Regions from separate parts of the Paenibacillus kribbensis genome, predicted to be linked through region 2. Evidence: riboswitches for the same ligand, from Rfam matches in the RefSeq annotation. Region 2 holds a riboswitch; the other holds the start of a gene.
What was found. A riboswitch is a leader RNA that binds a small molecule or an ion and turns the genes downstream of it on or off. The one in region 2 is predicted to bind glycine.
Positions count from the first base shown of each region.

Region 1: it holds a riboswitch for glycine, as region 2 does, so the genes downstream of both, gcvT (glycine cleavage system aminomethyltransferase GcvT) here and sdaAB (L-serine ammonia-lyase, iron-sulfur-dependent subunit beta) in region 2, are expected to answer to the same signal.

Region 1 covers NZ_CP020028.1:1,489,238-1,496,559, reverse strand. Annotated here, with positions in the region: gene B4V02_RS06710 (BglG family transcription antiterminator) at 1-20, opposite strand, end outside; gene B4V02_RS06705 (PTS mannitol transporter subunit IIBC) at 103-1,581, opposite strand; gene B4V02_RS06700 (DUF6055 domain-containing protein) at 2,154-4,352, shown strand; gene gcvH (glycine cleavage system protein GcvH) at 4,585-4,980, opposite strand; glycine riboswitch at 5,284-5,471, shown strand; glycine riboswitch at 5,472-5,567, shown strand; gene gcvT (glycine cleavage system aminomethyltransferase GcvT) at 5,647-6,747, shown strand; gene gcvPA (aminomethyl-transferring glycine dehydrogenase subunit GcvPA) at 6,873-7,322, shown strand, end outside.
Region 2 covers NZ_CP020028.1:5,172,132-5,179,453, forward strand. Annotated here, with positions in the region: gene B4V02_RS23030 (amino acid ABC transporter permease) at 1-225, shown strand, start outside; gene B4V02_RS26855 (DUF6359 domain-containing protein) at 647-2,251, opposite strand; glycine riboswitch at 2,465-2,580, shown strand; gene sdaAB (L-serine ammonia-lyase, iron-sulfur-dependent subunit beta) at 2,792-3,493, shown strand; gene sdaAA (L-serine ammonia-lyase, iron-sulfur-dependent, subunit alpha) at 3,471-4,370, shown strand; gene B4V02_RS23050 (Ig-like domain-containing protein) at 4,467-6,803, opposite strand; gene B4V02_RS23055 (serine hydrolase domain-containing protein) at 6,969-7,322, opposite strand, start outside.

The DNA.
Region 1 (7,322 bases), 2.1 Mb from region 2:
TGTCGTTTCGTAATATTCATAAGCGCATACCGTTCCTTCCCAAGCTCTCATCCCTTCAGCAGGAAATACAAACTGTACACAGACGACCTGACTTTACGGGAATTAAGAATCGGATTTCAGACGTTCCACCAGCGCTTCGTACTCAGGGCTTTTCAGGAAATTGTCAATGGAAATGTGCTCGGCATTCGGAGCTACCGTTTTAGCCCGTTCTGTCAACGTTTTTTGCGTAATAACAATATCCGCGTCCTGTGGAATTTCACTGATTGCCGTGTTCGTTACCGTAACGTCCACACCCGCCTGCTTCATTTTTTTGCGTAAAATCGAGGCGCCCATAGCGCTTGAACCCATACCTGCATCACAGGAAAAGACGATCTTGTTAACTTCTGATTTGTCCTTCAGCGTTCGATCTGCGGCAATCTCGGCAGCACGATCAGATTCGCGGTTATCTTCCATTACAGTGGCGTTAGCGCTTGCACCCTTGCTTTGATTTTTCATATCTTTCATGCGGGATGCAGCTTCCTCCAGCCCTTCTTCTTTTTGCTTACCTGTCTTGAGTAGTACTGCAGCAACAGCAAAGGATACGACCGCCCCAGCTATCACACCGCTCAGCATTGGCAAATATCCGCCTTTTGGTGTCATCAGGAAATAAGCGATGATACTGCCCGGTGAAGGAGCAGCAACCAGTCCGGCACCTGTCAACATGAAGCAGAAGGTTCCTACAACGCCCCCCGCTATAGCAGCAAGAATCAGAATCGGCTTCATCAAAATGTAAGGGAAATAAATTTCATGAATCCCGCCGAAAAAATGAATGATTACTGCACCAGGAGCCGACGACTTCGCAGATCCTTTACCGAACAGACAGTATGCCAGCAAAATACCAAGCCCCGGCCCAGGGTTGGATTCAAGCATGAACAAAACGGATTTGCCTGTTCTTGCAGCTTCCTCCAGCGCAATTGGACTCAATACTCCGTGATTCAGTGCGTTGTTTAGAAATAATACTTTTCCGGGCTCAATAATGAGGTTGACGAGCGGCAAAAGCCCTGCGTTCACGAGGAACTGTACCCCTGCTGACAACACTTGACTGATAATTTGTACAAACGGGCCAATTGCCACATGGGCAAGCAGTGCTAGAATGGCACCGATAATCCCGGCCGAGAAATTATTGACCAGCATTTCAAAACCTGATTTGACTTTGCCTTCAATAGCCTTGTCGAACTTCTTCAATACCCATGCAGCGAGCGGACCTGCTACCATCGCGCCCAGAAACATCGGGATATCTGCTCCCACAATGACACCCATCGTCATAATGGCCCCGATCACACCTCCGCGCTGTCCGTGAATCATCGTGCCACCTGTGTAACCAATCAGCAGCGGCAGCAAATAATTTTTCATCGGATCAACCAGTTGGGCAAAACCCTCGTTCGGGAACCATCCGGTCGGAATGAAAAGTGCCGTAATCAACCCCCACGCGATAAAAGCTCCCATATTGGGCATAACCATACCGCTGAGAAAACGGCCAAAACGCTGTACGGCGACGCGAGCGCCTCCATTTGAATTGGACTTTGCGTCCACTGTGCTCATATTCATATCCTCCTTGTTGGTAATAGCAACACTACCTTTTCTCAAGATTCATACTAAATGACAGCGTTATCTTCATCAACGAAATGAAAACGTACTTTCGTCATGAACGTTGATGACAACATTTAAATTTAAATTAACAATAAGGTATTATACCCTACATAATTCTTCTTAATATGGCCTGTAACCATAAAAATTAGCCGGAAATCCATACCGTCATTTGTACTACTCTTACAAGGAGACAAGCCTCTTAATAGAAGAAAACACACGTAATTACGCCTGCCCAAAAAACAACAAAAAATGGGGCTTATCTGATTGTCCCATTTCTATAGTCTCCCTATTGAAATTTCTTCTTTTTTCTGCTTGGAAATACAAACCATAAAATTGTATATTCATACATTAATGTATTCACTTTTCATTTTGTCAACCGATAAAAATAATAGGAGAACTCTTTTTTCCTGAAATGAAGAGAAAGGGGGTGCATTGACAACGCTCAAAGAGCATGGCTTATAAAGACCATGAACAGAAAAAGGATTTGCAAAACAAAATGAGGGTTACACAGAAAGGAGAAAAAAATGAAGAAGAAACATGTGACAAGAAAAACAAGAAAAGAGCGTGCGCTGGCAGCAGGAGTGAGTGCCTTGGCCATGACACTGGCATTTACCGGGGGGCTGTCTCTGCATACGCAGAGCGTATCGGCTCAAAGTGAGCCGGAAGTAGAAATGGTTGCCGATTCACTTAGCGAGAGCCGAAATGTGGTAGAAGCAACCTACGCGGTAGAAACAGCCTACGCGGTACAAGCAGCCTACTCTGTACGCGGTGTTCATAATGATGCGGAAGTGATTTCCAAAGCAAATGCCAATGTATACGAATCGGAGCATTTTCAGTTCCTATGGGGCAACGGCGGGGAATCTAAAAAAGTAACCAAGGCTTTCCTGGAGGGAAATGCAAAGATTTTGGAGGATAACTGGGATTTATTCATAAATAAGCTTAAAATGACACCGCCTACCCGTTCGACTCATGAGTGGATACGCGATAATAAAGATTACAAGGTCAACGTGGTCATTCTGGGAACCGGGCTTCATCTCTACGAGGGGGGATGGGCTTTTGCCGGGCTTGACTCAGAGGGGTATCCATACTTGATGTGCGCTCCGGATGCCATGAGTCCCAGAGTGCAGCCAGGTTTGCCAGTCCCTCATGAATTTGGACATGTAGTACAATTTGCCCAAGGAAGCAACAGCTGGAGAGGAAATGATTACCTTGGCCCTTGGAGCGAAGCGGTGGGCAACTGGTTCCGCGAGGAATACACGTCCAGTGACGCTTATAAACAACAGTCAGGTACGGAGGGAGCAACCGACTTTTCCGCTCTATATTTACGCGCAAGCACGTTGACCGCCGTAAATGGGCGGGCATATTACGAAGCCTGGCCGCTCCTGAAATACCTTGAGGAAAATCCGGATGGCTTACCTGGTTACGGATCGGGTTTTGTCGCAAAGCTGCTGCAATCCGGGAAACCGGAAAACCCAACGGAGTCCATCTATGAGGTGATCCAAAGAATTAATCCTCAAGTAAAGGTGCAGGAGATGATTGGCCGTTTTGCCAGCAGAATGGCTACTTTTGATTTCAGTAATCAGAAGCTCTACAAGCGCAATGTCGAGAACATGCTCAGGTACGGAGAACTTTATTGGCAGCAGTATTATACGATGATGCTTAAAGTGGATGGAAGTGAGAATGTCTATACCATTCCTTCTGAGCGTGCCCCTCAGGCTACCGGCTACAACATCATCCCGCTTGATGCAAAGATTCCTGCAAACGCTTCCTCCACCACAGTACGAGTCAAATTGGATGGCTTGGCTAAAGCAAACGGTGCTGGCTGGCAAGCATATCTTATCGTTGAAAATAAGAATGGAAAAAGCCGGTATAGCCGTTCTTTCGGTAACGGGGAATCCGTTCAGGAAGAAGTCTTTAACGGGGAAAAAGCTTATTTGAGCGTGGCGGCAACCCCTACGTTGGAAAGCATGCAAAAAACTAAAATAGGTATTGGAAGCTGGCAAAGAAAGTTCTCCGAAAAAAATATTCCGTTTGAATCCAAACCGCAATATCCTTATCAAGTCACCTTGGAAAATGCTGAACCGCAAATGCGTAAGGTTGAAGAAAGTACCGGCATCAGGGGGCACGTACACAGAAATGGCGGAGGTTTCGTAGCCGACAGCGCTCGGGTCGATGATAGTGTCTATGTGGCTAAGAATGCCAAGGTTCTTGACAGTGCAACCGTGACCGGGAATGTCCGCATTGAAGATTCTGCTGTGGTGCGCGGTGCCGCAAGAGTAAGCGGCTCAGCCAAGATTACAGACTATGCGCTGGTGCGTGGAAGCGCCCAGATCGGCGAATCCGCTACCCTAAGCGGGTATGCGATTGCGGACGGTTCTGCAAAAATAACAGGTCATGGTCATGTAGGGGATCAAGCCGTTGTTACTGAACAAGCAGAAGTTTCGGAATATGGACAGGTGGTCGAAAGCGCTTTAGTGAAGGGATATTATACTGTGAGCGGTCATGCCGTAGTTAAGGGGCTTTCGATTGGTCACGGCGGGGTCAGCAAGCGAGAACATGGAGGAGCCACCGGACAGGCCGTTACTTACGGCGATTTCTTCGATGATATGGGATATACCATAAGTGGCGGTTCCTTTGCAGGCTATGAAAGTTTGGAGGCCTCTGTGAAAAACTTCAGAGACGGTTATGCCCGATCAGACGGCAAGGGCGGCTATATGCGCTAAAATGGCCAATCCGCAGACTAGAGTTTAAACGCCGGATACCGGCATGAACAAAACGAAAAATATTTGATATAAAATGACCTCATCCTCCACTTGACACTTCACCGTGGAATATGAGGTCATTTTTGGCTTATTCCTATCCGAAAAGAACTCTTTTGGGACAGCCCCATTTTATACAAGCACAAGCGAATAAACGACACTCTTATTCAATTTTCGACACGATATGACTTTATTATTACCCTTCGGCAGTCAATCTCTCGTACTCATCCGCAGACAATAGCTTGCCCAGAGCTTCCTCCACATCGTTGCTGATCTCGACCTCGATCATCCAGCCTTTTTCATAGGGAGACTCGTTAACCAGCTCAGGCGTAGTTTCCAACGTTTCATTCACCCTTAATACGGTTCCCGTCACCGGAGAAAACAAATCGGATACCGTCTTCACCGATTCAATGGTACCAACCTCCGCTCCTTGTTCAATTGCTGCTCCCTCCTCAGGCAACTCCACAAAAACAATGTCACCCAGTTGGTGCTGTGCAAAATCTGTAATACCGATTCGAACCTTTCCATCCTCTATACGCTCAACCCATTCATGCTCCTCCGTATACCAAAGCTGCTGTTTCACTTCGCTCATCCTGCTTCCGCCTCACTTCCAAGGGAATGTAATTGCTTCTGCTCACCTATACTAGACAGGTTAAGATTATGACAACAAGAATACCTATGTCAATAATACTAACAAAAATACTTCATATCACTGTAAAAAGCGTTGTAAACCAAAATACGACAAGGTACAACAAACGCTTACATATCCTTATTTATGTATTAAATGTTTTTTAGATTGATTTTCATGACATTTTTATTGACATTTTGAATGAATTTGCGTATTAATGGGTTATAGCCAATGCTTGTGGAAATACCCCGACAACTGCAAACGCGGATGAACGCGGAGGGAGAGACTGCCAGGATTCGCATAGCTGTTACTGCTTGTGAGACAGAGGTACATGCGAATCGGATTATGTTGTTATCTGTATCCATCGGTAACATACAATATTCCCGAAGGTAGCGCCGAAGGAGTAAACCTGCACGGCAGGTGAATCTCTCAGGCAAAAGGACCTCTGCCGGACGCATCTCTGGAGAGCATTCGCCATGGAGCGGATCACCCAAGAGGAAACCTGGTGCACACCGGGGTAACTTTCAGGTATCAAGGACAGAGCTGAAAAAAGAGTATGGACCGCCGTCTATACGTTTTTTTCAGCCTGTCTTTTTTGTTTAGCCGATCACACCGGATAGGAGTGGAAAAATGACTAACTTGCGAAGAACACCGCTGTATTCTTCTTACGGGACGCTGCCCGGAGTCCGTTGCATTGACTTTGGAGGTTGGGAGCTCCCTGTGCAGTTTAGCGGCATTCAAAAGGAGCATGAGGCCGTCCGCCAACATGCGGGATTATTCGATGTATCGCATATGGGCGAGTTTTTGGTTGAAGGCAAAGAAGCCCAAGCTTTTCTGCAACAAGTAACGACGAACGATGTCAGCCAGTTGGAACCGGGTCAGGCCCAGTACTCGCTCTTGTGTTACCCCGATGGTGGTGTGGTGGATGACCTGCTTGTGTACTGCAAAGGACCGGAGCGCTACATGCTGGTTGTCAATGCCTCCAACATCGACAAGGATTGGGATTGGCTTATGCGCCACGCGCCTGCATCCGTTCATCTCGAAAATGTGTCGGATGCCATAGCATTGCTGGCGTTGCAAGGCCCGGAAGCAGCGCGTATTATGGCAGCCGTGACAGATACGGATATAACCAATCTGGCCTCCTTCCGATTCCGTGAGAACGTGCAGCTGTTCGGAGTGAAAGCACTCGTCTCCCGCACCGGATATACAGGTGAAGATGGTTTTGAAATGTATATACCTGCAGCGGAAGCAGCCGCTGTATGGGAAGGATTGCTTCGCGCAGGTGAGTCGTATGGTCTGATTCCCGCCGGGCTTGGTGCCCGGGATACGCTGCGCTTTGAGGCACGGCTGCCCTTGTACGGACAAGAGCTATCTGCCACGATTTCACCGCTTGAGGCTGGCTTGGGCTTTTTCGTTAAGCTGGGCAAGGGAGATTTTATCGGCAGAGAAGCGCTGCAGCGTCAGAAGGAGCAAGGTATTCCCCGCAAGCTGATCGGACTGGAATTGCTGGATCGCGGTATCCCGCGCGCCCATTACCCGGTATTCGCGGAAGGACAGCAAATCGGTGAGGTTACAACGGGAACCCAGTCGCCAACCTTAAAGCGCAATCTGGGTCTGGCCCTGGTGGACAGCCGTTTTAGCACGCTATCCACACCGCTGGAGGTCGAGATCCGTGGCAAACGCCTGCGCGCCGAGGTGGTAGCAGCGCCTTTTTATAAACGTTCACACTGATCCTAGACTCTTTTCATTTCTATAAAGCGAACAAGGAGATATGGACTTCTGGATTTTCCAGTTCACGATTATGTATTAGCCAATTTACGACTTTACATTTTGCTTTTTGAAAGGAGCCAGAACCTATGAAGCAGCATCGCTATCTGCCCATGACCGAACAGGACCAAACCGAAATGCTGCGTGTGGTCGGCGTATCGTCCATTGACGATTTATTTAGTGATATTCCAGCAGAAATCCGATATCAGGGCGAGCTGCCCATGTCCTCTCGACTGGACGAAAGAGCCTTAACCCGCCATCTGGCCGAGCTGGCAGGGCATAATGCCAACACAGACACACATGTCAGCTTTCTTGGTGCAGGGATTTATGATCATCATATTCCGTCCGTCATTCAGCACATCACTTCGCGCTCGGAATTTTACACTGCCTACACTCCCTATCAGCCAGAGGTAAGCCAGGGCGAGCTGCAAGCCATATTCGAATTTCAATCGTATATTTGCGAATTAACAGGCATGGCTGTAGCCAATGCCAGCATGTATGATGGAGCGACTGCGCTGGCAGAGGCAGGCTCACTGGCC
Region 2 (7,322 bases):
CGCCGCATGGTTCCACCCATTGTCAGCCAGTTTATTTCCCTTATCAAGGATACCTCACTGGCTGTCATAATCAGTTTGCCGGAGCTGACGCATAACATCCAGATTGTCGGCGGTCAAAATCAATCCTTCGTCATTCCGGCTCTGCTGTTCGCCGCCTTCCTATACTTTGCTGTCAATTACAGTATGTCGCTGATTGCACGCAGGCTGGAGGTTCGGACACATTAAAGCCTATTGGCATTCATCAGGGCTGCCGCCAGTTGGAAAGCTGTATCAGCCCGGCCTTTATCTTTTCAATTAATCACTTCACTGCTTCTCCCAGGTAACGATCAGAGCGATAAATCAGCTCAACCTGACCCTGAGGAGCTCCCCGTACAATAGGTATAATACAAAAGTGTGAATGGTCCAGAACTGCTGCAAGGGACTCGGGCTGTGGGGTTATGGCAAGTATATGGATATACCAATTATGGTTATGCTATGAACATCATTGAAAAAACCAATGATTCAGCAGCAGCGCGACCTTTCTGGCACAGAATGTAATATTATAACCAACCGCAGGTTAAATTTTTGTTAAGAAAAAAACCGCTTAATCCCCAAGGGATCAAGCGGTTGGCTTGGATTAGCTAGAGCCTCGCGTGCTCTTCGCTGGTTATGAAGCCGCTCCATAGGAGCCGGGCTTGTACGTTCTTGGATCATACCATTTGTAGCCTGCTGCCGGAGCAGACCAAGGCTCAGGCTGCGGTTCTGTAGAAGCCGCAGGCTCCTCGAACGGCAGAAGCTTCGTCGGCTGGTCCAGTGTCAGACCTGCCACATCGGACAGCTTCGTGTAGTCCTGCTTCCATGCAAGCCATTGGACGGTTTGCACCAGGAAGGTCGCATCGTCCACTTCCTTGAAACCATCATACGTCTTCTTCGACTGTCCGTTTTCCTCACGCACATATTTCGGCGTGGCGTCCTCGACAGGCGAAGAATCCCCGATGAATGCCGCCTTGCCCTGCCCTACCTTGGAGATAGCGGCAAAAGGTCCTTCAGCACGGCCTCCGCCGTTATAGACACCCTGGTCTACAGCATTGCCCCATTTTTTCGTGCCTGTGGGGATATAAGCAATCCCTTTAGCCTTGGTGGGGTCAATAATAGCCAGCGTAGATCCGGCATGCATCGCAATTGAGCGTACACCCTTGGTTATACCAAAAGACTGATCTGCGGCTACAATGTCGGAAGCGTTCACGTCACCAAGCGCATTGTAACGGAAACGAACGCCAAAGTTCGTCGCCAGCCAGTCGGAGCTGGTTAATCCCTGCATTGCTGGTGATGCAGCTTCTTCTGCCGTCATGCCTTTAGCCGGGTTGGAATAGGCCCCGCGACGGTAGCCGTTCATAACCTCGGAAGAATCCCAACGGTTTTTGTTGCGGTCTGCGTTATAGTGATCAGAGATGAAGAATACGCTGCCTCCGTTCTTCACATATTGCAGCAAAGCAGCCTGCTCGGATGCCTTAAAGGCAACATTGGCTTCACCGATGATGAACACATCATATGGGCGAAGCTTGTCATACGTTATGGCCTGCTCTCCATAGGTAAAAGGAATGCTGCGATTCAATTGGTCCACCGTAAAGCCTGCCTTGCGCAGCCCGCCTGCAAAATCGGAGAAGGCGCCATCAATGACCCAATCCGCAGCTCCAGCTGTCTGTGCGTGCGTATTATCGAACAGCACCTTTTTGCCTTTTCCATCCGGCAATGTAGTACCCGGTTGACCCGGAGTGCCAGGATCAGGCTCGCCCGGTTCACCAGGGTTTCCCGGCTCGCTTCCGCTCACCAGTTCCACAGCGCTTGGGCTTTTCACTCCGCCAAAATTGTTGTAGGCGCCAAGCGTACCCGTCACGCGGATTTTGCTGCCGATCAGCTCAGGGTGGCCTGAAAGTCCAAATTGCCCTCTGTACGCTGATGTAAGCTGTACATCCAATAGATTAGACGTATTGCGTTCATTGGCTTGATCAGCAATCAATACGTTAAAATCATTCGCAAACGGGCTGGAAAAGTTAGCCGTTTTTGATCCGGTCGCGTGTCCAACGACGTAGCCCTCTACCGTCACCGTACCCCCGCTGCTTTGACGCTGGAGTGCTTCTCCCACCGTTAATGCTCCCTCGGCACTAACTTGACCGAATGAAACGAAAATTCCGATCAGCAGTGATACAATCGCTGCTAGATGCAGCATTCCTTTCAAGCGTGAACCTGTGAAGCGCAAGCCTTTTGCCATACGTTAATATCCCTCCTATTATCCATAAATGGTATTGTCCTCTATCAGATTAGCTATCAACCTTCTAATTCCTTCCTGTTTTCATCCATAATTATGTAAAATTTAATTTTTTCTACGGGGAATGCGTTAGTTTATGTGAAAATTATCCTCCGTGATTGACAGCGGACACGGCATATATTACTCTAAGAAATAGTTGTAGAACGGTATACGCGAATGAAGATGACGGGAGAGTCCGTCCAGGAAGCCTATAGCCTGGAGGCACCGAAGGAGCAAGACGCCAGCACCCGGCTGACGGATAATCTCTCAGGTCCATGTATCGTCATCTGACGCAACTCTGGAGAGAGCGCAAGCCACCCAAGGGGTAAGGCGGTAATGACACCGCACGAAACTCTCAGGTAACGAGGACAGAGATAAGGGAAACTTCCTTATCCTGTCCTTTTTTGTGCTCACATCGCGCGTCACCATTGGGAACCGTCATATACGCGCAAAGACGCGGCAATACCATATATTATGGTACAAAAACATACAGGGGGCCACACCATGCGTTTCAAAGATGTATTTTCCATTATCGGCCCGGCCATGACCGGACCTTCCAGCTCACATACCGCAGGCGCGGTGCGGCTCGCACGCGTTGCCCGGCACTGGCTCGGCGCACAGCCTGACCGTGCCCGCATGACACTGTACGGCTCTTTTGCCGATACGTACAAAGGACATGGCACAGATCTGGCGCTCATCGCAGGGCTGCTCAATTATGATACGGACGACAGCCGCATTCCCGATGCCGAGCAATGGGCAGAGCAAGCCGGAATGGCGGTGGAATTCGCCTTTAGCGGACTACCCGCTCCCCACCCTAACACAGTCCGCTTCGAGCTGTGGAAGGGCGGGGATCAGCGCACGCTGCTGGGCTCTTCCATCGGCGGTGGAAGCATCCATGTCCAACAGCTCAACGAATTCCGGGTCAATCTGACCGGAGAGCTGCCTACGCTGGTGCTTCTTCACTCGGATAAGCCCGGTACATTAGGCGCGGTGACTTCGGCGCTCGGCGCGGCTGATATTAACATTGCCTATATGCACGTGGATCGCAAAGGCCGGGATGGTGAAGCACTTACTGCCATCGAAATGGACAGTCCTGCTACGCCTGAATTAATCGCGAAGCTGCGGTCCTTACCACATATGTACGAGATTAAAATGATTCATTTGAAAAAAGGAGCTGAATCTGATGCGATTTACCCATTTGCATGAAATCAGTGCTTTATGTGCTGAGGAATCCACCACGATTGGCCGTCTGATGATTCAAGAGCAGGCACAGGAGACGAACACTCCTGAGGAAGAAATCTTCCGCCAAATGTCTGATTATTATCAAGTGATGAAGGAAGCCGTTCATCGCGGTCAGACGCAAGACACTGTATCCCGCAGCGGATTGACGGGCGGCGACGGCAAGCGTCTGGCCGAATATTTGCGGGCAGGCGAAACCTGCTCCGGCGATGCCTCAGCGCTCGCCATGGCGTATGCCCTGTCCGTATCGGAGGTTAATGCGTCTATGGGTCGCATTGTCGCCACGCCCACTGCTGGCTCATGCGGAGTCATCCCCGGTGTGTTTATCAGTGCACAGGAGCGATTCGGCTGGGATGATAAGCATATGGTGCACGGCCTGTTCGCCGCTGGAGCCATCGGCTACGTGATCGCCAACAACTCCTTCATTTCCGGCGCGGAGGGAGGCTGCCAGGCTGAGATTGGCTCAGCCATCGGAATGGCCGCCGGCGCTATGGTCGAGCTGCGCGGCGGCACGCCTGAACAGGCCCTTCACGCCGTAGGTCTCGCACTTAAGAACACGCTCGGCCTGATTTGCGACCCCGTCGCCGGACTCGTGGAGATTCCGTGCATCGTGCGCAACGGGCTGGGAGCTGTCACCGCGCTTGCCGCAGCGGACATGGCCTTGGCAGGGGTGCGCAGCGCCATCCCGTCTGACGAAGTCATTGACGTGATGCTTGAGGTCGGCAGCGCCATGCCTTCAAAGCACCGTGAGACCGCCAAAGGCGGCTTGGCCCAGACGCCAACCGGCAAGCGTTTGACCGAGTCGCTTACACGCAACGCATCGACCAAGAAGAACAAGTCGTAGTTTTCAAGGTAAAATGATTGCTCGACACTTCCATTTTACCAAAGCAAAGGGGCGTCCCACAGCCATTTTCATGGCTTTTGGGACACCCCTTTGTTCTTACTGAACGGTCACCTGTACCTTCGTCATTTTGCCTGCATATTTGACCGTGATCACGGCCTTCCCCTTGCCCTGTGCCTTAATATTGCCGTCTTTGACGGTGGCGACAATAATTCTGGACGAGGACCAGACAGCCGGTTTGGAGACATCCTTTTCCGACTCATCCTTGTACGTGGCTGTAGCTGTCACTTTAGCTAGCTGCCCAGCCTTCAAATTCAAGGCGACTTCGTCCGTTTGCAAATATTTAAGTGTATCTACATCCACAGGTACGCTGATCACCTTTCCGCCGAACTTCGCCTGAATGTTAGCTTTACCATAGCTGACCGCGGTAACCTGGCCTTTTTTAACTGTAGCTACTTTGTAATTGGATGTTTTCCATTCAGCTTGAGTTGTAACATCCTTTTCTTTGCCATCACTGGATTTAACAACAATCGCGATGGTTTTTTGATCACCGGATTTGAGTGATAACGAGACCGCATCTGCTTCAATCCTTTGTGCTACGTCCACTTCCACTGTAAACGTAATGGTTTGCTTACCATAGGAAGCTGTAACGGTTGCCTTGCCGCTGCCATTCGCTTTGATCAAGCCCTCGCTAACCTCGACCACCTTCACATTGCTGGTAGTCCAAGTGGCATCCTTGGTTACATCTGTTTTTGTACCGCCACTTTTGACGCCTGTTACCTTCAGCTGCTTCGTTTCCTGGGCACCGAGCGCAATTACACGTGAGTCGGTTTCCAACCGGTCTACCAAGCCCACTTGTACGTTGATCGTCAGTTTTTTGCCATTGTAGGTTGCTGTAATAACCGCTTTACCGGATGATTTCCCTGTAATCGTTCCTTTGGATACGGAAGCAATGTCTTCCGCACTTGAAGTCCATTCCGCATCTTGTGTCACATCTTCCTTACGCCCATCGGCATAAGTAGCGGTCAACGTTGCCGTATAGTCCTCATTAATATCAATTGTTGCTGTTTTGGAGGACAAAGCCAAATCACCAGGCACATTCACGGATACTGTCGCTGTGACTGTTTTACCGCCATAAGACGCCGTGATCGTGGCCTCACCCGTTTTATAGCCCGTTACTTCACCCTTGCTGACAAATGCAATATCCTCATTGCTGGACTTCCACTCTGCTTTGCTTGTAACATCCTCTTCCGCGCCTGTTACGTACGTAGCGGTCAGCTTGAGCTTTTTGGATTCCTTGGCATTCAGACTCAGCTTGTCCTCACTCAAATCCAGATATCTGGAAGTTTCGACGTCTGTCTTGATGGAAACGGTCTTATCACCATATTTGGCGCTCACTGTAGCTGAACCGGCTCCAATGGCCATAATCGTTCCTTTATTCACCGTCGCGATTTTCTCGTCGCTTGATGTCCAGGTAGCTTTATCTGTGATATCTGTTACCGTCCCGTCCGGGTAAACAGCAGAAACCTGAATTTTCTTGGATTCATCCAAACGGAGGAAAATATCGGATTCGCTGGCTTTCAGCTTATTCGTTTGGTCCACATCCACCGAAATGGTAGCGGTCATGGTACCATATTTACCTGTAATCGTCGCCTTGCCCGCGCTGTAGCCGGTAATAGCCCCTTTCAGCACATCTGCCACGGCTGCATTACTGGAGCTCCACTCGGCAGACTCTGTAACGTCCTGAACCGTTCCATCCGGAAACGTCGCTGTCAGCTTAACCTTCTCCGTATCCTTCAACAAAAGGGAAACCTCTGATGGACTGACATCCAAACGCTTAACCTGTTCCACCTGCACGGCAATCGTTACGGTCTGTTGACCATATACGGCCTTAATGTTGGCTGTGCCTGCTCCCTGAGCAGTAACCAATCCGTTAACTACGGTTGCTACCTTCTGATTATCCGAGGTCCAGGTAGCATCACCCGAAACCTGAGCTGTTGTATTATCACTGTAAGTCGCTGTCAGATCAATCTGCCCTGTGCCATTTGAACGCAGGCTCAGGCTTTGTGCACTGGATGTCAGTGCCTTAACCTTTTTCGTTACATGTACCTGCACCGACTGTATCTTATCTTTATAGGTCGCAACCACAGTCGCTTCCCCTTCGCCCTTGCCTGAAACTGTGCCGTTATATACTGTAGCAATAGCTGTATTATCACTTTTCCAATCCGTGCTTACGGTTACATTGGAAGTCGTCCCATCCGTATAAATAGCCGTAGCCGTCAATGCGGCCGTATCTCCCTGTTGCACAGTTACCTCGTTAGAGGAAAGGACAATCTTGGAAAGCACCAGATCAGCCGCGTGTGCAAACCCTGCATATGATGTAAAACTTGAGATCAGGATGACCAACGCCAGAAAACCAGACCACCTATTCTTCAAAATCTAATTCCCTCCCATTTCAAAACTTAAAATGAAGGATTCCGCAAAATCCTTATACCTACGTTTAATGTCGACATATGGAAAAGAATAGTTTAGGCTTTAAAGAAAATTTGGTCCTTATTAACTAGAATTGGCACTGACAAAGGTCAAACCGTTAAGTATCTTTTACAAACAGCTGTAGGCTGCTGCACGAACTCTCAAATGGTGGTATTCCTCCATATTGGGATGAAGCTGATGCATATAAACGACCGAGAACTGCTCGCTCGGATCTATAGAAACCCAAGTGCCCGCTGCTCCCGACCAGCCAAATTCTCCAATAGAGCTGTTTGCATGCCCGGCCGCTTTATCCATTAGTGTGCGTACGCCCAGTCCGTAACCATAACCTGTATGATATGAATTCGTAAAATCGGATAATTGGTCTGTATTCAGATGATTTGTGCGCATTAAATCAATCGTTTTTCTCCCCAATAGCCTCACACCGTCTACCATGCCGCCATTCGACAGCATTTGTGAAAATGT